One region of the Bacillus sp. LLTC93 genome, then DNA from elsewhere that is predicted to be linked to it. Evidence: predicted binding sites of a transcription regulator. Region 1 holds the regulator's gene; each other region holds the start of a gene.
What was found. Region 1 encodes LexA, which represses DNA repair genes until DNA is damaged. Its sites were predicted from a motif close to CGAACATATGTTCG; they were not measured.
Positions count from the first base shown of each region.

Region 2: the regulator LexA is predicted to act here: its motif matches at 4,009-4,022, upstream of ruvA (Holliday junction branch migration protein RuvA).
Region 3: the regulator LexA is predicted to act here: its motif matches at 1,789-1,802, upstream of recA (recombinase RecA).
Region 4: the regulator LexA is predicted to act here: its motif matches at 3,917-3,930, upstream of C6W18_RS12880 (YhjD family protein).

Region 1 is NZ_PVME01000001.1:63,555-69,707, forward strand. It holds gene C6W18_RS00345 (IseA DL-endopeptidase inhibitor family protein) at 1-375, opposite strand, end outside; gene C6W18_RS00350 (hypothetical protein) at 669-1,118, shown strand; gene lexA (transcriptional repressor LexA) at 1,167-1,787, opposite strand; gene yneA (cell division suppressor protein YneA) at 1,947-2,258, shown strand; gene C6W18_RS00365 (YneB family resolvase-like protein) at 2,276-2,923, shown strand; gene C6W18_RS00370 (DUF896 domain-containing protein) at 2,992-3,222, shown strand; gene tkt (transketolase) at 3,410-5,413, shown strand; gene sirA (sporulation inhibitor of replication protein SirA) at 5,612-6,058, shown strand; gene C6W18_RS00385 (YneF family protein) at 6,143-6,153, shown strand, end outside.
Region 2 is NZ_PVME01000001.1:718,016-724,168, reverse strand. It holds TPP riboswitch at 1-72, shown strand, start outside; gene thiC (phosphomethylpyrimidine synthase ThiC) at 199-1,959, shown strand; gene C6W18_RS19935 (hypothetical protein) at 1,993-2,142, opposite strand; gene C6W18_RS03905 (hypothetical protein) at 2,334-2,516, shown strand; gene C6W18_RS03900 (protein kinase family protein) at 2,552-3,196, opposite strand; gene C6W18_RS03895 (intercompartmental signaling factor BofC) at 3,436-3,936, shown strand; gene ruvA (Holliday junction branch migration protein RuvA) at 4,086-4,691, shown strand; gene ruvB (Holliday junction branch migration DNA helicase RuvB) at 4,703-5,707, shown strand; gene C6W18_RS03880 (DUF2905 domain-containing protein) at 5,700-5,900, shown strand; gene queA (tRNA preQ1(34) S-adenosylmethionine ribosyltransferase-isomerase QueA) at 5,935-6,153, shown strand, end outside.
Region 3 is NZ_PVME01000003.1:13,344-19,496, reverse strand. It holds gene pgsA (CDP-diacylglycerol--glycerol-3-phosphate 3-phosphatidyltransferase) at 1-431, shown strand, start outside; gene C6W18_RS09575 (competence/damage-inducible protein A) at 448-1,698, shown strand; gene recA (recombinase RecA) at 1,876-2,919, shown strand; gene rny (ribonuclease Y) at 3,220-4,782, shown strand; gene C6W18_RS09560 (TIGR00282 family metallophosphoesterase) at 4,872-5,666, shown strand; gene spoVS (stage V sporulation protein SpoVS) at 5,869-6,129, shown strand.
Region 4 is NZ_PVME01000003.1:648,435-654,587, forward strand. It holds gene C6W18_RS12855 (M56 family metallopeptidase) at 1-782, opposite strand, end outside; gene C6W18_RS12860 (BlaI/MecI/CopY family transcriptional regulator) at 775-1,197, opposite strand; gene C6W18_RS12865 (AbrB family transcriptional regulator) at 1,486-2,631, shown strand; gene lepB (signal peptidase I) at 2,667-3,179, opposite strand; gene C6W18_RS12875 (TVP38/TMEM64 family protein) at 3,179-3,796, opposite strand; gene C6W18_RS12880 (YhjD family protein) at 3,956-4,318, shown strand; gene C6W18_RS12885 (hypothetical protein) at 4,405-4,839, shown strand; gene C6W18_RS12890 (LCP family protein) at 4,878-5,834, opposite strand; gene C6W18_RS12895 (siderophore ABC transporter substrate-binding protein) at 5,978-6,153, opposite strand, start outside.

The DNA of each region.
Region 1 (6,153 bases):
ATTGTCTCCGTCACCGACGGGAACAGCCATTTTACCTTTATGAACAATAAACTGATAGTCTTTTAAACCATGAGTGATCGCATCTTTTGTGAAAACTTGAGATAGGTAGCTGTTTAGTTTTTTCTTTGTATCAAATGTTTTAGAAAGATAGTTGTACGTCATGTCTTTATAGCTAAATGATTTTAATTTGTAATCTGAATGTTCATTAATTTTATAGCCTGACATCGCACTCCAAAAGTGTTCTCGTGCATCAAGGGCAATATGTAACGCTTCTTTATTTGTTAAAGCGGCTGGTTTTTTGGAAGCGGCCAGTGTTGTTGTTTGTAATGAGATCATCAGCATAATAGCAGTTAATAAAACAAATAGTTTTTTCAAGGCGATTGCCTCCTTTTTTAAATGAAAACTTCTTATGTTACAAATGTTACAATAATTACAGTGATATTACAAGTGTTAAATATAAATGTTTTTTATTTCTTTTCTTTCTATCTATATAACGTTTGAGTGAGACAAAAAGTTTTCATTTTTTTATTTTTTCTTCTCAACTATTATTTAACCGTTCTAAAGAAGAATAAAACGTCTTTTGGAAAAATTTTATTTGGACGTTCAACACCCTTTTTCATTTATGACATATAATGTCGTGATGAATGTCTAAGAAAGTGGTGTTTAGTATGTATCATCCGTATGAAGTTATGTGGAATGGGTACTTGTATGATAGGCAGGTACAAGGATGGCCATCGCTTCCTATTCCTCAAGTTGGAGGTTTTCCTGGGCTTCCAATCGGAGGGGGAGGTACTGGGCCAGGGCAAGGTTCAGGCGGACAATCAGCCCCGCCAGCTCCGTCGCAGCACATCATCTCTCAGTATCAGCAAGCAGTCTCTCAGCCTCAAAGTATGCAGTCACTTATTTCAGGGCAAAGTGTAAGTGGAGGCCAGCAAACTGTTCAATTTGCAGCGGGATGTAATAGAAGGTGGACGATTGTGTTCCTTAGAAACGGTCAAGTATTTTTAATGTATGTGCTTTCCTCACAGCCTTTTGGCCGTACAACAGGCTTTATATGGCCGAACTTTACATTTGGTTCGTTCCCAAGTTCGAGTATTCTTGCTTATTCTTGTTCATAAAAGAAAAAGCCGGTTTTCATCAGCAGCTGATGAAATTCCGGCTTTTCTTTAATGAATATTTCTAAATACGCCAATCACTTTACCTAGTATACTCACATTCTGTAAAATAATCGGTTCCATTGACGGGTTCTCTGGCTGTAATCTAAAGTGTGTATCTTCTTTATAAAAACGTTTCACTGTGGCTTCATCTTCCTCTGTCATGGCGACCACAATATCTCCATTGTTGGCTGTGCTTTGCTGACGTACAATGACATAGTCCTTGTCCAAAATACCAGCATCAATCATACTTTCTCCCATAATTTCAAGCATAAATACTTGTTCATCTGGTGCTGCAAAAGTTTCTGGAAGAGGGAAGTATTCTTCTACATTCTCAACAGCCGTGATAGGCAAGCCGGCTGTTACTTTTCCGATGACTGGTACATTCATTACAGCACTCTTTGGAATATTCATTTCCTCATCATCTAATACTTCGATCGCTCTAGGTTTTGTCGGGTCTCTTCTAATTAAGCCCTTTGTTTCTAGTCTAGCTAAATGTCCATGGACAGTTGAGCTGGATGCTAGACCGACGGCTTCTCCAATTTCACGAACGGATGGGGGATAGCCCTTGCTTTTTACTTCTTCTTTGATGAATTTCAGGATATCGAGTTGTCTTTTTGATAGCTTCGTCATCTTTTGCACCTCAAAACGTCAATTTTAAAGAAATTATAGCATGTTTTTCCTAACAGTACAAACATAGGTTCGAAAAAAACGTTTGACAGAAACGTTTGTTCGTATCTATAATGAGTAACAGAAAGAGCGAACACACATTCTATTAGGAGAGATGACATTATGAGGTTAAAAGAATCTATTATTTTTATTGGGGTATTCTCATTCATCGTTGGCATATTTCTCTCACTTATCGCAGTCACTAGCCATAATGATCCAAATCAATATGTTAAAATAGAGGTTCAATCAGGTGATACTCTTTGGGGGTTAGCTGATCAAGTAAACGATAGTAAATCAATCGACAAAAATGCGTTTATTGACTGGGTAACCGAACACAATGATCTTGCTTCAACTGAAATCCAGCCTGGAGACATTCTTGTGATACCAGTCAAAAAAGAGCATCCAGTCGTATATCAACTTGCAACGGTACAGTAGAAAGGTCGATTGAAGACATGAACGCAATCATTTATGCGAGAGTAAGTACTGTCAAAGAAGAGCAGGAAACCTCGCTGAAAAGACAAGAAGAAGAACTGCTAGCTTTAGCTGCTTTGCACAAGATGAATGTGGTCAAAGTCATTAAAGAAAAAGCAAGTGGATACGATCTAGATCGTGATGGAGTTTTTGATATGCTTGCTACGCTGAAAGAAGAGTCAATAGATGCTGTTCTCATTCAGGATGAGACGCGACTTGGAAGAGGACAAGCAAAAATTGCACTTCTCCATTGTCTTTTTAAAGAGAAAGTAAAGGTGTATAGCGTTTTTCATAGAGGACAGCTTGAGCTTTCAGAAGCAGATGAGATGGTCATTGAGATTGTAGGAATCGTGGAAGAGTATCAACGAAAAATTCATAACCTGAAAATTAAGCGGGGAATGAAGAGGGCTGTTGAGCGCGGGTATCAGCCTGAACTCAATTTAAAACACCATGAGCAGGCGCCTGGCCGTGAGCGTATTGAAGTACCGATTTCAGAGATTGTTCGATTAAGAAAAAACAACATGACGTTTGCCGAAATTGCAGCAACACTTCAGGCACTGGGCTTTGACATTTCAAAGGCGACGGTGCATAGAAGGTATCAAGAGTACGAAAAAGGTCTTACCACGTAAGTATGAATTGTTGTAAAAATGAATGATATTTAGTAGTATGTAGAGAAAATGTTTTAAAGGAGTTTGTCATGATTTCTAAAGAACAGCTTGCAAGAATAAATGAGCTTTCAAAAAAGTCAAAAGAGACGGGATTGTCGGACGCTGAAAAAACAGAACAAAAGCATTTAAGAGAAGAATATTTAAAAGCTTTTCGTTCTTCTATGAAAAATACACTTAAAACTGTGAAAATCGTCGATCCTGAAGGAAACGATGTCACACCAGAAAAATTAAAAAGAGAAAGAGATCAGAACCTTCATTAAGGTCGTGATTTCTTGAATTTTGAAAAGATGGGAAGAATATTCTCATCTTTTTTCATATTTGCATAAGTTTTTAGGTGATCGATAAACTAAATGTGACAAAATCCTTCTTTTTCAGCGTGAAATAGTTGTGAAAAAAGGACAGTAGATTTATGATAATGGTGTACACAAGATACGGAAGGGGATTTATATGGAAACGATTGAATTGAAATCTATTGCAACAATACGTACTCTCTCCATAGACGCAATTGAAAAAGCGAATTCCGGTCACCCTGGAATGCCAATGGGTGCTGCACCAATGGCATACGCTTTATGGACGAATCACTTAAACGTAAGTCCGCAAAATCCAAATTGGTTTAACAGAGACCGCTTTGTTTTATCTGCGGGACATGGTTCTATGCTTCTTTATAGCATGCTTCATTTAAGCGGATACAACCTTAGCATCGAAGATCTAAAACAATTCCGCCAATGGGGAAGCAAAACACCTGGACATCCTGAATTTGGACACACTGAAGGCGTAGATGCCACAACAGGTCCTTTAGGACAAGGGATTGCCATGGCAGTTGGAATGGCACTTGCAGAAAGACATCTTGCGGAAACGTATAACAAAGACAACTTTAACGTTGTGGACCACTATACATACAGCATTTGTGGAGACGGAGACTTAATGGAGGGAATTTCCTCTGAAGCTTCTTCACTTGCTGGTCATTTAGGCTTAGGCCGTCTAATTGTTCTTTATGATTCAAATGATATTTCTTTAGATGGCGACCTAGATCGTTCCTTCTCTGAAAATGTGAAGAATCGTTTTGAAGCGATGAACTGGGAAGTTCTTTACGTCAAAGACGGCAACAACATCGAAGAAGTGACTGCAGCTATTGAAAAAGCCAAACAAAGTACGGACAAACCTACACTCATTGAAGTGAAAACAACGATCGGTTTCGGATCTCCAAACCGCGCGGGAACGTCTGGTGTGCATGGTGCACCGCTTGGCAGCGACGAAGCAAAGCTGACGAAGGAAGCTTATTCTTGGACGTTTGAAGAAGATTTCCATGTACCTTCTGAAGTGTACGATCATTTTAAAGAAGCTGTAAAAGACGCTGGTCAGAAAAAAGAAGCTGCGTGGAATGAGCTATTCGCGCAATATGAAAAAGAATATCCAGAGCTAGCAGCTCAGCTGAAGCTTGCGATTGAAGGAAAACTTCCTGAGAACTGGGATCAAGAGGTTCCTGTTTATGAAGCAGGCTCAAGCCTCGCCTCTCGTGCTTCTTCTGGCGAAGTATTAAACGGCATTGCGAAGCAAGTACCTTTCTTTATTGGTGGTTCTGCTGATCTTGCTGGATCCAATAAAACAACAATTAAAAACACTGACGACTTTGGTAAAAATAATTATGCAGGCAAGAATATTTGGTTTGGTGTCAGAGAATTTGCAATGGGTGCTGCGTTAAACGGTATGGCACTTCACGGCGGTCTTCGTGTATTCGGCGGAACGTTCTTTGTTTTCTCAGATTACTTAAGACCAGCAATTCGTCTTGCTGCATTAATGGGACTGCCAGTCACTTATGTCTTTACGCATGATAGTATTGCCGTCGGTGAAGATGGTCCGACGCATGAGCCAGTTGAACAGCTTGCTTCATTACGTGCGATGCCTAACCTTTCTGTTATTCGCCCAGCTGATGGAAACGAAACAGCTGCAGCGTGGAAACTTGCTGTATCTTCAACGGATAAACCAACAGCACTAGTCCTTACTCGTCAAAACCTTCCAACGATTGACCAAGCACCAGAGAAGGCATATGAGGGAGTAGAAAAAGGTGGATACGTTGTCGTTGAAGCTGCTGACGCCCAGCCTGAAGCACTTTTACTCGCTTCAGGATCTGAAGTAGGTTTAGCAATTGAAGCGCAAAAGGCACTTGAAAAAGAAGGTATCCGCGCTTCTGTTGTGAGTCTTCCTGCATGGGATCGCTTTGATCAGCAATCAGACGAATACAAAGAATCAGTCCTTCCTAAAGCAGTGAGAGCACGTGTTGCGATTGAAATGGGTGCTTCACTAGGCTGGGAGCGTTACACGGGTCTTGATGGTGACGTGATTGCGATTGATAAATTTGGCGCTTCTGCTCCAGGTGAAACCATTATTGAGAAATACGGATTTACTGTAAGCAACGTGGTTAGCCGTGTAAAAGCAAAACTTAATAAATAATCGATTTCCAATCATCATGCTTTTTTGCTACCTGTTTGCAGAGCATTTCCATCCGCTCTGCAAACTTTTTTCTTTTTTCTTGTTTTTTTGACAAAACTAGTTTCTTCTTGCTTCATATATAGACAATTCTTTCTTTCACATTTTTGTATAATACAAGCAATAAACGATATTGACGAAATGTGAAAGGAAGGGATAGACATGGAACGCCATTATTATATTTATTGGATTGAGGATGAATTTGCTCATCATTATTTTGGCAGAGAATCTATTTTGTTTCACTTGTTTGAGTCATTGCACTGGACGAACTGTACTGACGATGAGTTAGTCATGCTTGTTAAGCAAGTGGATTACGTGACGAAACGAATCCCTGCTTTTCATATGCACCAACGATTAATGAACAACTTAACGAACATTCACTATACACAAATAGGCTCGATTTACAGCGCCTCATTACCAGATGGAAAAGGAACAGCTGCATTCATTATCAAAGATCGTTATATCCAAATGTCTGCCAAAGGTAGTTATGAGGCAGAAGCGGTGTTTTTTGAAGTGCTGAGAAAAATTAGTCCTTGCTTCCTTGCCATGGACTTTGGATCAAAGAAGCACGGGTGGCTCAATCCGGTAAAAGTGAGGAATTTTGTTTAAAAAAATAAAATTGAACGTGAAATGTTGTATAATAGCCTTTTGTTTAGTACACTTTATACGAGACAACATGAAGGAGGAAGAATTATGGATTTATG
Region 2 (6,153 bases), 650 kb from region 1:
GAAGCTTAAGCTTCTTAACCCTTTGGACCTGATCTGGCTCGTACCAGCGTGGGGAAGTTGAAGATGATACATGTGTCATAAGAATGACATTCATGTTTTTTTCTGACGACGAAACCAGGTTCTCAACATAGAGCCTGGTTTTTTGCTGGTGCTGATTCCATCCTGTCCGATGACAAAAAGAGAAGGAGAGAACAGCAAATGAAAGAAAATAAAAATGTCCCATCAACTCAATCTTTACTATCAAGCTTTGACGGAAGTCGAAAGGTGTATGAGCAGGGCTCAAGACCTGACATCTTGGTGCCAAAAAGGGAAATTATGCTCTCAAATACTGTGACACAGGCGGGAGACATTCAAAATGACCCGATCCGTGTGTACGATACAAGTGGACCGTACACAGATGAGAATGCCCATATTGATGTTACAAAGGGTTTAAATCGTCTTAGAGCGGCGTGGATTAAAGAAAGAGAAGATACAGAAAGCTACGAAGGGCGTCATGTGAAACCGGAAGATAACGGGTATCGTTCAAAGGGGAAAGAGCCCTTTCATCATGTTCATACTGATTTTCATCATGTGCCGCTTCGCGCGAAACATGGCGCCTGTGTGACACAAATGCATTATGCAAAAAAAGGCATCATCACACCTGAAATGGAATTTATCGCTTTGAGAGAACAGCTAAGCCCTGAGTTTGTTAGAGAGGAAGTAGCCAGCGGAAGAGCAGTCATCCCAGCGAATATTAACCATCCAGAAAGTGAGCCGATGATTATTGGAAAGCATTTTCACGTCAAAATCAATGCGAATATTGGCAATTCAGCTGTGACGTCATCCATCGATGAAGAGGTAGAGAAGATGACGTGGGCGATCAGGTGGGGGGCAGACACAATGATGGACCTGTCCACTGGAAAGGACATTCATACAACGAGAGAATGGATCATTCGAAATTGCCCAGTCCCAGTAGGAACCGTTCCCATTTATCAGGCACTTGAAAAAGTGAATGGAGTGGCAGAAGATTTGACGTGGGAAGTGTACCGAGACACATTAATTGAACAAGCTGAACAAGGTGTAGACTACTTCACGATTCATGCGGGCGTGCTATTAAGGTATATTCCGCTTACAGTCGATCGAGTAACGGGAATTGTGTCAAGAGGCGGAGCGATTATGGCAAGATGGTGTCTCGCTCATCATCAAGAAAACTTTCTTTATACCCATTTCGAAGATATTTGTGAAATTATGAAAACCTATGATATTGCCTTTTCTCTTGGAGATGGACTCAGACCAGGTTCGATCGCTGATGCAAATGATGAGGCGCAGTTTGCAGAACTGAAAACGTTAGGCGAATTGACAGAGATCGCCTGGAAACATGATGTACAGGTGATGATTGAAGGACCTGGACATGTCCCGATGGATAAAATCAAAGAAAATGTCGATAAGCAGATGGAGATTTGCAAAGAGGCACCATTTTACACGTTAGGACCTCTTACAACTGATATTGCCCCGGGATATGATCACATTACATCCGCTATCGGCGCTGCCATGATCGGCTGGTATGGAACAGCCATGCTGTGTTATGTGACACCAAAAGAGCATTTAGGTCTGCCAAATAAAGAAGATGTGAGAGAAGGCGTCATCGCTTATAAAATTGCCGCACATGCAGCTGATCTCGCAAAAGGACATCCTGCTGCTCAAAAGCGCGATGATGCATTATCGAAAGCGAGATTTGAATTTAGATGGCGGGATCAATTCCACCTGTCACTTGATCCAGAAAGAGCTTTGGCGTTCCACGATGAAACATTGCCAGCTGAAGGTGCAAAGACCGCTCACTTTTGCTCCATGTGTGGACCGAAGTTTTGCAGTATGAAAATTTCTCATGATATCCGCAATCAATCAGAAGAAGTGGAAAAAGAGATGGAGAAGAAGGCAAAAGAGTTTGTCAGCCAAGGAAGTCAAATCTATCAGTCCTAAAAAAGAACCTCGCACTTCTCTTGTGCGGGGTTTTTATAAAACGGCTGAAAAGGCTTTTCTCACGAGATGGAAAAATGCTCTTACTGCAATCGCCATGATTTCCATACTCGGAATCAGGGCATCTGTTAAATGAAACAAGACAGTTTGTCTCTCTGGAGATGTTCGTTTCTTTTTCTGTTTCATGAAGACAGCCTCCTTTCTAAACAATATACTTCTTTACAGATTAGAGAGATAGAGATGTTGTGTGAATTTAAACAAAATTTAAACTTCTTGCGTTTGGAAGGAAAGAAGGAGGGGAAACGAGTTGAATAGAGAATGAATGAAAAGAGCTGACCTTACCAGTTAGCGAACAAGAAAGAGTGGAAGGTGATCTTATGATGAAAGTATTCAAGGTAACATTTCATATGAACAATGGGGAAGTGCTTGATTTCGAGCTAAAACGTCCAGCTACCTACGATGTGTATAAAAAAATTGAGGAATCCAATCAATGGTTTAAGCTGAATAATGAAATCATTAACCTATTAAATGTCAATAGTATCCATGTAGAAACAGAATAAAACAGAAAAGCCGCTCGGAAGGAGAGCGGCTTTCATTATGCAGAGAAATCATTTCGGTTGTTAAGCTGGCCGCGGGAGAACCAGTTCTTTTTATACAAATAGGCAATCACTTCAAGCCACAGACGCGGCGCTTTTTTAGGGAAAAAAGGTTTTTGGTAATAGACATAAGCAGCTTTTAAATCATCCCATTGATGACATGTTTTCGTTTGGGTGAAGCGGGCAACGTCGATTACCTTCACGAGCCCTTCCTTTGTTAAGATCAGGTTGCGCAGATGGATATCTGAAGGGTTTAACCCTTTATCACGTGCTTCTTCTAGCGCCTCATCTACTTGTTCAATCATTTGTTTCTTGATCGGAATCCCCTTTGTCAGGCATTCATAGAATGTGTGACCTTTTATATATTCCATTAAAATATACTGATCCCCAGACTCATAAATCTCAGGGTAGTAAGACGAACCGGAAAGTTTTTCATATATTGCTGCCTCTTTGCGGGCAATGTGTTGATAAGAGGGAAAAAAGACTTTTAACGCCATTTTCTTGCCGTCTTTTTTATATGAAAATACATAAGCACTTCTTCCTTTGCCGCACAGCTCAAGCTCTGCCGGTTTTAAGGCGAGCTTATTAAAACGTTTTTCTTCATGATACTGAATCGATTCGGCTAATCTTTTGACATCTGACATTGACTTCACCTTCTTTGGTTTCAGTTTATGCGGCTGAAAAACGAATGATGAAAAAACCGTTTCATTCGATAAAGCAATGGATTGTATAAAACATAACATTTACGAATGAAGGATACAATGAAAGACTCTTAAAACGAGTCCATGTAATCGGTTTGGTTAATGTTTAGAAAAAAGGGTCAAACTACATATGTCATGCATCGATCTTATGTTCTAAAGAGGTGTAAATAGTGAAAGTGAAGATGAAACGTTTCGTTACAGGACTTATCATGACAAGTGTTCTTTTTTCCGCTGCGGATATGGAAGGAAAAGAACACTTGCAAAAGCAGTCAAGCACCATCAACGTGCAGCTTGAAAAAGTCTATCTAGACGGCGATGTGAGTATTGAAAGACACCGGGCATCATTAGAAGACAAAGACACATTTTGGACGCAGTATAAAGGCTGGACGCTCGTGGAACAACAAGAGGATTTTGCCCTTTTTAGAAAACAAATTGATGATATCTCTCCATTAAGTAAAGCAAATGGATATATCGGATTATCAGAGGACGGTGTCATTTCTACGTTTCATGGAAGGCCAGGCGACTGGGCGGAGCCTATTCACCTCTTCTTTCAAATTGATACGTCCCGTTTAGAAAGTCATGTGGAGGAGCAGCTTGAACAAGGCATTCCTTTTCGAACAAAAGATGAATTTGAGCATGTGCTTGAAGTCATGAAACCTTACCGAAATGAAATATCGTTTTAAAAGCGTGTGACAGCTTGCTGGTGTGAAGACCGCAAGCTGTTTTTCATGGTTGCACCGTAAAAATGGATTGAGCGAACGTATGTTAACTTTTATTGCGGTTTTCTCTTCGATTTATGTTACAATGAAGAACAGTCAAAGAGGTGAAAACGGTGATAGAGTTTGTGAAAGGGACCATTGATTATGTGTGCCCGCAATATGTTGTCATTGAAAACGGCGGAGTGGGATATCAAGTCTATACCCCAAACCCGTTTATCTATCAAGTAAATAAACAAGAAACGATTTATACGTATCATTACATAAAGGAAGACGCGTTTTCGTTATATGGATTTCAAACACGAGAAGAAAAAGCGTTGTTCACAAAACTGTTAAATGTCACAGGGATTGGACCAAAGGGCGCACTTGCGATCCTTGCTTCCGGTGATCCTGGCGCTGTCATTTCAGCGATAGAACGTGAGGATGAAGCATTCCTTATTAAATTCCCTGGCGTTGGCAAAAAAACAGCCCGTCAGATCATTCTTGATCTAAAAGGAAAGCTTGCAGATGTGGTGCCAGAAATGATTGGCAACTTATTTAATCACGAGGATCATATTCAGGTCGAAACGCAGCAAACCGCTTTAGATGAAGCGCTTGAAGCCTTAAATGTTCTTGGATATGGTGATCGTGAAATCAAAAAGGTTCTTCCATTATTAAAAGAAGAGAAGAATCTCACAACCGATCAATATGTGAAAAAAGCTTTACAAAAAATGTTGAAATAGGGTGATGTCTCATGGATGAACGGCTCGTCTCAACTGAAGCAGACAACCATGAATCAGCCATTGAGCAAAGTCTGCGGCCTCAGACGCTTAGCCAATATATTGGTCAGCGAAAAGTAAAGGATAATCTCAGCGTGTTTATTGAAGCTGCCAGGATGAGGCAGGAAACGCTTGATCACGTCCTTTTATATGGACCGCCTGGACTAGGGAAAACAACGCTTGCGTCGATCATTGCCAATGAAATGAATGTTCAGCTGCGTACAACGTCTGGACCAGCGATTGAGCGTCCTGGAGATTTGGCGGCTATCTTGACATCTCTTGAACCTGGCGATGTTTTGTTTATTGATGAAATTCATCGCTTGCAGCGCTCAATTGAGGAAGTGCTATATCCGGCGATGGAGGATTTTTGTCTAGATATCGTCATTGGAAAAGGAGATACAGCGCGCTCTGTACGGCTTGATTTACCGCCATTTACACTTGTTGGTGCTACGACCCGTGTTGGGCTTTTAACAGCGCCGCTTCGTGATAGGTTTGGGGTACATGCAAGATTGGAATACTATGAGCAAAGAGATTTGGCTCACATTGTAGCAAGAACAGCCGAGCTGTTCGAGATTGGGATCGATGTTCGCTCAGCTGAAGAGATAGCGAGACGTTCTCGTGGAACGCCGAGGGTCGCCAATCGTTTACTCAGGAGAGTAAGAGATTTTGCGCAGGTGCTTGGGAATCATGCCATTACACAGGACATAGCCGAAGATGCCCTTGAGCGTCTCCAAGTCGACAGGCTGGGACTGGATCATATAGACCACAAGCTGCTTTTAAGTATGATTGAAAAATTTAGAGGCGGTCCTGTTGGACTTGATACGATATCAGCGACAATTGGAGAAGAATCACATACGATTGAAGATGTGTACGAACCGTATTTACTACAAATTGGTTTTCTGCAAAGAACGCCAAGAGGCCGGATCGTCACAAGAGAAGCGTATGAACATTTTCATATGGAGGTTCCGATTCGTGACTGAATTCCCTAAAATATTGATGATTTTAGGTGGTGTCCTTTTTGCCGCAGGCTTATTGTTTCAATTGGTTGGTAAGCTTCCAGGTGATATTTTTGTGAAAAAAGGAAATGTGACGTTCTTTTTCCCCGTTATTACGTGCATTGTCATTAGCATCGTACTAACCATTTTACTCAATATCTTTGGACGGATGAAATAACGTTAACTAGTTAACTACAGAATAGGTGAAGGAAATGAAGCTAGAACTATTTGATTTTGATTTACCAGAAAGATTGATTGCACAAGTTCCACTTGAAAAACGAGATGCATCAAGACTGATGGTCTTAAATAAACAAACGGGTGCGATCACACATGATACATTCTCACAAATCACGGATTATTTTCAAAAGGGTGATTGTCTCGTTTTAAATAATACGCGTGTTCTGCCTGCACGTCTGTTTGGCATGAAAGAG
Region 3 (6,153 bases), on a different contig from region 1:
TTGTGGCTTCGACAACCGATTGGATTGATGGTTACTACGCACGTAAGTTTAATTTAGTGACGAATTTTGGTAAATTTTTAGATCCGCTTGCAGATAAATTGCTTGTGTCAGCTGCTTTAATTATACTTGTTCAATATGACCTCACACCGGCATGGATGGCGATTGTCATCATTAGCCGTGAATTTGCTGTAACAGGCCTGAGGCTCGTATTAGCCGGAGGCGGTGAAGTGGTAGCGGCCAATATGCTTGGAAAAGTGAAAACATGGGCGCAAATCATTGCGATTTCGGCACTTCTATTGCATAACCTGCCGTTTGAACTTGTATCATTCCCGTTCGGTGATCTTGCGATGTGGGTAGCGGTGTTCTTCACTGTTGTCTCGGGCTGGGATTACTTTGCGAAAAACTGGGAAGCTTTAAAGAATTCTAACTAAAAAGGACGTGTACGCTTTGAAGTCAGAGAGAAAAGCAGAAATTATTGCAGTCGGTTCCGAACTTTTGCTAGGGCAAATTACGAATACGAATGCACAATTCATCAGCAAACAGCTAGCTGAAATTGGTGTGAATGTTTATTACCACACAGCAGTTGGTGACAATCCAGAGCGTTTAAAACAAGCCATTCAAGTGGCGCAGGAAAGATCTAATTTTATGATCTTCTCAGGCGGTCTTGGACCAACAAAAGATGATTTAACAAAAGAAACCATTGCAAATACGCTCGGAAAAGAGCTAGTGCTAAATGAAGAAGCATTTGAATCGATTCAAGACTACTTTCGAAAGACCGGACGTGACATGTCACCGAACAACCGTAAGCAAGCACTCGTTCTAGAAGGGTCTGATGTGCTGGTGAATCGGTTCGGGATGGCACCAGGTATGTTTATTCAAGAAGAAGATACGTTTTATGTTCTACTTCCTGGACCACCAAGTGAACTGCACCCGATGTTTGAAAACGAGGCGAAGCCGCTGATTTCTGAGAAACTTGGCTTAAAGGAAAAAATCGTGTCTGTCGTGTTGCGTTTCTTCGGAATCGGTGAATCACAGCTTGAAACAGATCTTGAAGATTTAATCGATGCTCAGACCAACCCGACGATTGCACCGCTTGCAGCTGACGGTGAAGTGACACTAAGACTCACAGCCAAGCACGAGGATGAAAAAGAAACGGAGCGTCTGTTAAAAGAAACAGAAGCGCAAATTTTAGAGCGGGTAGGCGAGTACTTCTATGGATATGGAGATACATCTCTTGTCCGTGAAGCGTCCAAGGCCTTGCACGAACACGGGAAAACAGTAGCAGCAGCTGAAAGCCTGACTGGCGGCATGTTCTCCGAGTGGCTGACAGATCTCGAAGGGGCATCATCGATTTTTAACGGAAGTGTGGTTTGTTATACCAATCAAGTGAAGCAGCAGGTGCTTGGCTGCCGGGAGGAAACGTTGTCTTCTCATGGCGCTGTCAGCAAAGAGTGCGCTTTAGAACTGGCTGAGGGCGTTAGAAAGCTGACAGGAAGCGATATCGGTATTAGCTTTACTGGTGTGGCAGGACCTGCTAGCCATGAAGGACAGCCTGTCGGAAAAGTGTTCATTGGGCTATCCACTAAAGATCAGAAAGACGTGTTTGAATGGATGTTTACAGGCAGTCGATCAGGCATTCGGAAACGCGCTGTGAAATATGGTCTGCATCATTTGCTCAAATTATTAAAAGAGAGTTAATTTTGTTTTTTGTTAGGTTTACTCCTTTATAAAAGAGTGTTTTTTCTAATAGAAGCAGCTCTTTTCTTAAAAGATTTGCCAAGAAAAAATCGAATATGTGTTCGTTTTTTTCTTGGCAAATGACGTAAAACAAGGTATAGTATAGATAGTGGAATTGATAAAGGAGGAAACAATAGAATGAGTGATCGTCAAGCAGCCTTAGATATGGCTCTTAAACAAATAGAAAAACAGTTTGGTAAAGGCTCTATTATGAAACTAGGAGAGCGCACAGATACACGTATTTCAACAGTACCTAGTGGTTCGTTAGCACTTGATACTGCGCTTGGAATAGGTGGATATCCTCGCGGCCGTATTATTGAAGTGTATGGTCCAGAGAGTTCTGGTAAAACGACAGTGGCACTTCATGCAATTGCTGAGGTTCAGCAGCAGGGAGGACAAGCTGCATTTATCGATGCAGAGCATGCGCTAGATCCAGTTTACGCTCAAAAACTAGGTGTCAATATCGATGAGTTGTTACTTTCTCAACCGGATACAGGAGAACAAGCACTTGAAATTGCAGAAGCTCTTGTCCGCAGTGGTGCAGTTGATATTGTTGTCATTGACTCAGTAGCTGCTCTTGTACCAAAAGCAGAGATTGAAGGAGACATGGGTGATTCACACGTTGGTCTTCAAGCACGTTTGATGTCTCAAGCACTTCGTAAACTATCAGGTGCTATCAACAAATCGAAAACAATTGCCATCTTTATTAACCAAATTCGTGAAAAAGTAGGGGTCATGTTCGGTAACCCTGAAACAACGCCTGGTGGACGTGCACTGAAGTTCTATTCGTCTGTTCGTTTAGAAGTGCGCCGTGCTGAACAGCTGAAACAAGGCAATGACATTATGGGGAATAAAACAAGAATTAAAGTGGTGAAAAACAAGGTTGCACCGCCATTCCGTATTGCGGAAGTAGATATCATGTACGGTGAAGGGATCTCAAAAGAGGGAGAAATCATCGACCTTGGAAGTGAACTAGATATCGTACAAAAGAGCGGAGCTTGGTATTCTTACCAGGAGGAACGTCTTGGACAAGGCCGCGAAAACGCGAAACAGTTCCTTAAAGAAAACAAGGATATCCTTCTCATGATTCAAGAGCAAATCAGAGAACATTACGGTTTGGATACAAACGGAGTGAAAGCAACCGAAGAAGAAGGACAAGAAGAATTGGAATTTAAAGACTAAAAAGACGCTGAAAAGCGTCTTTTTTTTACAATTACATGACAAGTAGCGGGTCAAAAGTTCTGTCTTCGCTTGAAATAACGACTTACGCCTCAGTCTGACTAGCTTGACAAGTATTTCCGACACAATTACAATGGGAATGTATCACTTGTTTTTCTTAACATGATTGATAACTAATTTAAACTTGACAAGGGCAGTGAGGATCTCATTCCCTGTGAAGGCCCTGTATGTTGAGGCACAAAACAATGTACATGCCGACACTTTATTTGTAAAACCAAGTTCATAGCAAGAGGAGGTGAAAATATGTCGCCTACGATGTTTACGATCATCTCCATTTTGCTGAGCCTAATCTGTTTAGTTGTTGGCTACTTTGTTCGTAAAACCATTGCAGAAGCAAAAATATCCGGCGCAAGAAACATGGCCGAACAAATTGTTGAGGATGCAAAGCGTGATGCGGAAGCATTGAAGAAAGAAGCACTCTTGGAAGCGAAAGATGAAATTCATTCGTTTCGTGTAGAGGCGGAGCAAGAAGTTCGTGAAAGACGTAATGAGCTTCAAAGACAAGAAAACCGTTTACTTCAAAAAGAGGAAAATCTTGATCGCAAAGATGAATCTTTAGATAAACGGGAGTCCCTGTTGGAGAAGAGAGATCATTCTCTGAATGAACGACAACAACATATTGAAGAGATGGAAAGCAAAGTGGATGATATGATTCGTTTGCAGAAAGCCGAGTTGGAACGCATTTCTAGTCTAACTCGAGATGAAGCGAAACAAATCATTCTGGATCAAGTTGAAAATGAGCTTTCCCACGACATTGCAGTCATGACGAAAGAATCAGAAAACCGGGCGAAAGAAGAGGCTGATAAAAAGGCGAAAAACATTCTTTCACTTGCGTTACAGCGCTGTGCAGCTGATCATGTAGCTGAAACAACGGTATCTGTAGTCAATCTTCCAAATGATGAGATGAAAGGTCGTATTATCGGACGTGAAGGACGAAATATCCGTACGTTAGAAACGCTAACAGGTATTGACCTGATCATAGATGATACACCTGAAGCTGTCATATTATCGGGCTTTGATCCGATTAGACGTGAAACAGCGAGGATAGCTCTGGACAAGCTAGTCCAGGATGGCCGAATTCATCCTGCACGAATTGAAGAAATGGTGGAAAAATCACGCCGTGAAGTCGATGATTATATCCGCGAGATGGGTGAGCAAACGACATTTGAAGTCGGTGTTCACGGTCTGCATCCGGATCTCATCAAAATTCTCGGTCGCTTAAAATTCCGTACAAGTTATGGACAAAATGTCCTGAAGCATTCGATTGAGGTTGCACATCTTGCAGGTCTCATGGCTTCAGAGCTTGGAGAAGATGCAAAGCTTGCAAAACGAGCAGGTCTTCTGCATGACATTGGAAAAGCCATTGATCATGAAGTAGAAGGAAGCCACGTAGAAATTGGCGTTGAGCTTGCGACGAAATATAAAGAGCATCCTGTTGTCATCAACAGTATTGCCTCTCACCACGGTGACCAAGAACCGACATCTATTATCGCTGTTCTTGTTGCGGCAGCTGATGCATTATCTGCAGCACGCCCTGGTGCAAGAAGTGAGACGCTTGAAAATTACATTCGGAGACTTGAGAAATTAGAAGATATCTCTGAATCTTATGAAGGTGTTGAAAAATCGTTTGCGATACAGGCTGGACGTGAAGTACGTATTATGGTGAAGCCAGATTCAATTAATGATCTTGAAGCTCACCGTCTAGCAAGGGATATTCGTAAGCGAATTGAGGACGAGCTCGATTACCCTGGTCACATTAAAGTGACGGTCATTCGAGAAACTCGCGCAGTAGAGTATGCAAAATAGAGCGGTGCGCTTAGCGCCGCTTTATTTTTTTGTGTAAATATGCAACACTGATAGGAAGATCAATTTATAAGAGAAAGGGTTCAAAACGCATGAAAATATTATTTGTTGGAGATATCGTCGGTTCACCTGGCAGAGATACACTGAAAGAATACTTGCCAAAGCTTAAGAAAAAATATCAGCCGCACTTTACAATTGTCAATGGAGAAAATGCGGCTCATGGGAAAGGCCTCACTGAGAAAATCTATCACGAGCTGCTGCAAACAGGAGCTGACGTGCTCACGATGGGGAACCATACATGGGATAAAAGAGACATTTTCGATTTCATCGATGATGCAGCCAATATTGTTCGTCCAGCCAACTTCCCGCAAGGTACGCCTGGGAAAGGCCTCACCTTCATTAAAAAGCAAGGAAAAGAATTGGCTGTCATCAACTTACAAGGACGTACTTTTTTACCCCCAATTGACTGTCCGTTTCAAAAAGTCGATGAATTAATTGCAGAAGCATCCAAACGTACACCATTTATTTTTATTGATTTTCATGGTGAAGCCACAAGTGAAAAGCTAGCAATGGGCTGGTATACAGATGGTCGTGCATCATGTGTTGTTGGTACACATACACATGTTCAAACAGCAGATAACCGCGTATTGCCAAAAGGAACTGCGTATATTTCAGATGTTGGAATGACAGGTCCTTATGATGGCATTTTAGGGGTAGACCGGGAAACCATCATTAAACGATTCAAAACGAGCCTTCCTGTCCGTTTTGACATTGCAGAAGGACGCACTACATTAAGTGCTGTGATCGTAGAAATTGACGAACAGTCGAAAAAAGCTGTCAAAATTGATCGAATTTTGATAAATGATGACCATATTTTCTTTGAATAATTGTTCACATATTTATTTCAGAAAAATATTAATCAGAAAGAAGGAATATGCGCCCTCTATCGTGAATATAGTAAAAATGGTAGGTAGCCTGCTATTTTTGAAAAACATTTTGGGGATGGATTTTCAAAAAAATAGCATCATCTAACAAAGATTGTTCTAATGAACACTCACTTATCCATTGTAAATTTAAGGGGGAGCAGAAATGGAAATTTTAAAAGTTTCAGCAAAGTCAAATCCGAATTCAGTAGCAGGAGCATTAGCTGGCGTTTTACGTGAACGCGGTGCAGCAGAAATACAAGCAATCGGTGCTGGAGCGCTGAATCAGGCGGTCAAGGCTGTCGCCATTGCAAGGGGATTTGTGGCGCCTAGCGGAGTGGATTTGATATGCATTCCAGCCTTTACTGACATTCTTATCGATGGAGAAGAAAGAACAGCAATCAAACTGATTGTTGAGCCACGATAATTCTAATTTTATTATTTTCAACCT
Region 4 (6,153 bases), on a different contig from region 1:
ATTGGAATAAGTGGTACATTGAAAGGTATATTGTATGTTGGGTTTAAGATCTTTTGTATTCTTAAATTTAACGCCCGATCTCCAAAGGACACCGCAAACTTCGTTTGTTTTTGAAACTGGGTTCTCTTTTTAATGAGTTTCAAAAGGGCTTGCCCCACTCCAAGCTCCGTACCTGTCTGCCGAATAGCATAGTCATCTGCAATCACTTCACGAAAAACAGAGTAACTTTGTCTCATATGCTTTAACACTGGAATGTACCAAATCACTTTTGTGAGCATTGAAAAAGCGAAAGACTTTAAAGGGTCATAGCTGTATTTGTGATGCAATTCATGATGAACAACAGCATCAATTTCCCCTTCATCAAGCATGTCCATAAGTGCCGTTGATAAGTAAACCTTTGGATGAAGCATCCCCATTGCAAAAGCAAGTGGTTCATGACAATGAAAAACAATGATGTCGTTTGCATATTTCTCTGATAGAAAATCGGTCGTTTCCTGATCGACTGCCATCATCATATTTCCCTTGAATTGGATATACTTTCTGATTTGCTTCGTCATATAGAAAGCCGCAAATCCCAATGTGTAGAGAACTAAAGCATCTAGAAAATATTTTAAAGGAGTGAAACCGTAGAATTCGAGAACAGACTGGCACACATGGATCAGGTTATATGCTTGATTCCAGCCAAAAAAGCTCGAGAGCACATAATAACCCATCTGATAAAAAATCACTAAACCAATCAATATACCGCCTAAAAACAGCAGACTCGACTTCATTTTATTCATTTTGCTGCTCCTCTTTTTTTGATGCAAGCCTTGCTTCAAGTATTTTGAGTAATTCAGGATCAGCACTTTCAATCGCATCCACCATATGATTCACTGCCAGTGGACCGAAATCGTCCATCAGCCCTTGCGTAATCCACTTTGTTTGCTCATTTAGAAATTCTTCTTTTGTTAAAATGGGATTATAAATAGATGAACGCCCTTTTGTTTTCTTTTCCACAATTCCTTTTTCGGTTAAGCGATTCAGCACAGTCATCACCGTGTTGAAATTAATCGGCTTCTCATTTGACAGCTTCTGCTGTACTTCTTTAATCGGCATATCCTCGCCTTGATAAAGGATCTCCATAATCCTTCCCTCTAAAGGACCAAAAAAACGATTCAATCCCTTTTCATTATATTTAAAAGAAGGAATTTTCATGTCATCACCTCACACTAAGCATTGTAGTGTAATTGAAAATGATAGTCAACTGATAACAAAAATAGGGGAAAATCGTTGTGTATTGTTTTTGTTTTTGGTAAAAATGATCTCTTTATTTATATAAATTCGATATTTTCACATGAAGATAAATGGAGCCTATTAATGATAAGATAATCTTATGAAAATGGTAAAAAAATTCGTATTTTATTTATAGAGACTTTTGTATTATAGTGAACATAACAACATTTCACTTACTGAACAAACATATAGGAAGAAGGTTTACATGTGATGAAACAAGGAAACAGCCTTCGAACTGATCTGATTCTGATCGCGATAAGCGGTTTGGGTGGATTTCTTTTGTCTTTAACAGGAATGTCTATTGGCTGGATGGTCGGTACGTTAATCACAGCTGCATTTATTGCCATGCGCCGCCCCACCCTGTTTCAGCGTAAAGAAAACAACACCTTACGTATTCATAGCAGATGGCTACTCCTTGGTCAATTCATTCTCGGAATCGAACTTGGACAGAAAATGAACATGAAAGTCCTTCACATTTTCGCTGACAATTGGCTTCCTGTGAGTTTCATGCTCGTCTTTTCTATTCTACTAGCGATGCTCTCTGGCTTTCTCTTATGGAAGCTGAGCAAAACAGATATGCTCACCAGCTTTGTCGGAACTGCACCAGGCGGTCTATCCGCGATGCCAGGGATTGCCCAAGAAGTTGGAGCAAATACAGCTGTTGTGAGTCTCGTGCAAACGATACGTGTTTTAATGGTTGTACTCACCATCCCATTTATGGTGTTCTATTTAAATACAAAAAGCCAATCTGGTACGGCTATAGCAGCACAGGGCAGCGCCTTCTCATCAGGCGTTTTCACCCTATCAAATATCTCTTGGACTGCTGCGCTCATCTTAGGTGCCTGGCTCATGTCACGCCTAGCGGTTCGCCTTCATTTCCCTGCCCCTTGGCTGATCGGCAGCATGTTAGGGGTCGCAGCCCTTCAAGTAGGTGCGGGTGCGCTCACAGGTCATGATTTGATTCCTTATTGGCCAGCACAAGCCAATATTGCGTCACAGGTATTTCTAGGTGCAACCATCGGGTCAAAAATGAATAAACAGATGTTTGTTGGGCTAAAAAACACCTTAATAGTGGCCATCGTCAGCTCAGCCGGGCTCATTGCTGCGACTGTTCTCAGTTCAATTGCGATAGCAGAAATCACAGGTATTTCTGTCATTACAGCCATTCTTGCTTTTTCGCCTGGCGGGATTGCAGAAATGGCGACAACAGCAGTCACACTTCATGAGGATTCCACCTTTGTTGTCGCTGTACAAGTCGTCAGAATCATTCTTGTGATTGCCATGCTGCCACCGTTTTTTCGATTCTTACATCATTTCTGGGCAAAAAGACAGACTGATTATAAAGCTGCAAAATAAAAAGAGACGCTTTGCATGAGCAGAGCGCCTCTTTTTTATTCATCGTTATTCCTCTTTACACCGACTACTTGGTCCTTTGAGATCGTCCCAAAATGCCGGCTGTCAAAGCTATGTATTCGGTTATCTCCGATGACGAAGTAATGATTTTTTTGTATTTTATCGTGTCCTGTGATGGCTTTCAGCTGAAAATCTCCTGTCAGGACGTTCCCCATTTTATGTTTTTTCTGCTCTTTTAAGTATGGTTCTTTCCACTTTGCACCGTTGACAAATAGCTGATCATCTTCATACTTGATCTTTTCTCCTGGAAGCCCAATGACCCGCTTGATCAAAATTTGATTTTTAGGTCCATGAAATAAAACGTAATCAAACCGGCTAATTTTCGTGAGTTTTGGCGAGAACTTATTGATTAATAATTCTGTTCCATCTGTAAATGTCGGGTCCATACTAACCCCTTCTACTTTGTACGTGACAAACATGAAATTCTTTACTTGGAACAATAAGACGATGCATGTAATAATCATCAACCATAGCAATGGCTTCTTTTTCATTAAGAGCCTCCTTTGTCCTCACGCTTGCTCATTCGAATGTTCAACCTATTCTCTACTCTCTTTCCAACATACCATAATAAAGCGATAACTAGAACCGCAAAGACACTTCTTAACGGATTCTTTACTAAAGCAGAAAGATCATAGCCAATGAAACTAATGATCAAAAGCATGACACACTTACCTGATAAAGCGGCTAATGAAAATTGCCAGATGCTAATTCTTGATAGGCCTGCTACTACATTGACGGCAGCAGAAGGTGTGAAAGGAAAGCAGAGTAAAATAAATAACGGACCAAACCCCCGCTTTTCCACCCAAAGCATCAATTTCTTAATGGAAGGGTGTCTGCTGATAAAGTTCAGCATTCTCATCTGCCCAAATTTTCTGATCAGTACAAAGACAAGGATAGACCCTGCGCTTGCACCGATCCAGGTCAATAAAAAGCCTTCCCAAAGGCCGAACGCATTTGCATTTGCCACAGCAAACACAACAAGAGGTAAAAACGGTAGAAATGCTTCTATTAAAGGGAGCAATATGGCCACAATTGGTCCAAAGGCCTTATAGCTCTCAAAAAATGATGTGATATTTTCATGAGTAAAGACGGAAAGAAATGATGGCAACTTATTTGACTCCTTCAAGGTTTGTCTACTTTTCATTTTACATGGAAAACATAAAAATATACAAATAAATCCCTCTCCATCCCCCCTTGAGATTCTTTGACTCATCCGATATAATAAACAAGAACAAACGTTCTATTTATAAAGAAAGCAGGCATGGATATGACAAGACTATCAACAATACAACTTCAGATGATGGAACAGGCCATCTTTCTTCCAATGGTCATCTCCATCCTCAATCGTGATTTGACACACTTAAAAGAACACCAAACATTTAAACTTAATGAACCATATATTCAGCTTGTTACCTCTGCGTTAAAGGAAGCACAGAAAGCACTTTATGAACTGAAGCAGCATTTACGTAAAGAAAAAATGAAGGTACAGCAAATTGAACACGATGAAGGGTTTACGACGTATTTATTTATCATGAATGGCTATGAAGAAAAGCATAAATACTTTAATCCACGTATACGACATCGTGTAGAGGAACTGCTTACTCGATATTTTCTCCATCAAGAAAAATAAAAATGGTTATATTTTACAAAAACAAAGGAAACCTTCGATTTTTGGCGAATTGATCAATATACCAAAAATTAGGGGGTTTCAAAAAGATGATCAAAAAAATAGCAGCATTCACTTTAGCAGCAGGATTACTTGTGCCAAGCGCAGTTTCTGCAACAGAACCACTACAAGCAGGAAAACAGGAACCAGCAGCAACGGCACAATTTACAAGTGTAGCCTACACAACGGTTTCCATCGTTGGAAAACGAGTGAAGTTTGAAGTAAAGGCACTGGAAAATCATTTTAATTCAAATTTTTATCAACGCATCGCTTGGACGAGTAATGATGAAGAACCGAGTGTATTCAATGATAATATTTTATCTGTCATTGTCGCTAAAAAAACCGGTCAGGCTTATCAAGTCACTTCATACGAAACGCTCATCTCAGTGAAGGACAAGATTGAATCAGGTCAAAAAGTGTACGGCTGGGCGCTTGCTTTAAATGGCGTGTGGTACCCAACGATGCCTGCAACCCTCTACTATTAAAAGAAAAAAGCCTGCCATAGCGGCAGGCTCCTTCTTATTTATGATAACTCAAGCTGTTCTCTCAGCTCTGTTCTGACTTCTTCTAATCCTGCTCCATCTAACTCAAAGTAATACACATTTCCAGGCTGATAATCATGCCCCTTTAGCTGAATGGTGTCCACTGATTTCAACGAGCTCAGTAAAGGGAAAAGACCGATAAACTGCTTCATGGACAGATTGGTTGAGACATTATCACCAAGTGTATCAATGATGTTGTCATATGACGGGATCGAAGAAATAGATTTAGATTTTTCAAAGATGGCTTGAAGTGCTTCCATTTGGCGCTTTCCACGCATGAGGTCACTATCTGCCTTTCTCGTTCTCACAAAGGCTAATGCTTCTTCGCCATTTAGTGTATGTGTGCCTGTTTGCACATGAACTTTCCCCTTTGAATCCTTTTCCATTTGCTTTGCGATGCCTTCATCTTCAATCGTTACTTCAATTCCATTTAGCTCGTCTACAATGTCTTGAAACGCCTTAAAGTTCCCTGAAATCACATAGTCTACCGGAATGTTCAACAGGTTTTCTACCGTTTTGACTGACAAATCTGCACTCCCAAAGGCATGGGCGTGGGCGATTTTATCATATCCTCTTCCCGGAATATCTACATAAGAATCACGAGGAATACTGAGGAGCTTGATGGTTTTCTCTGTTCGGTTCACCGCCGCCAGTAAGACCGCATCACTTCTTGCTTCATCTACCGTTTCACCTGGACGGCTGTCAATTCCAAGCAGCAGTACCGAAAAGCTATCCTTCCCTGGATCAAAAGCTTTCACACGCTTTTGCGAGGTGTCTCCTCTTTCTAATGAGACTTGCGCCTTATTCGACGCTTTTGAAATTTTATAATAGGCGTATCCTGTCACAGATACCGCCATCACCATAACAAATGCCATGATAAACAGCACGACTTTCACCCAAGGTCTCAGCCTTCTTTTTGATCTTGTTTTCTCCTTCATCCTTTCCGAACCCTCACTCTATCTTAGTCTAGCAATGTAGGTTCCACTATAACATATTTTGAAGAAAGTTTCCTGCGCGCAACATATTTTTATGAATCCACAATAAAAAAGCCGCTCAAAAAGAGCAGCCTTTTATCCAATATTTATTTTTGTTCAATTCCTTTTTTCACTTCATCAATCATGGCAGTCAACGATTCAAGTCCGCCGCCAGATAAATACCACATATCAGAGTTCAAATACACTACATGATTGTTCTTGATCGCTTTGACTGATTTCACGTAATCATTTTCAACAAGCTGTTTCGCAGACGTTTCCTCTC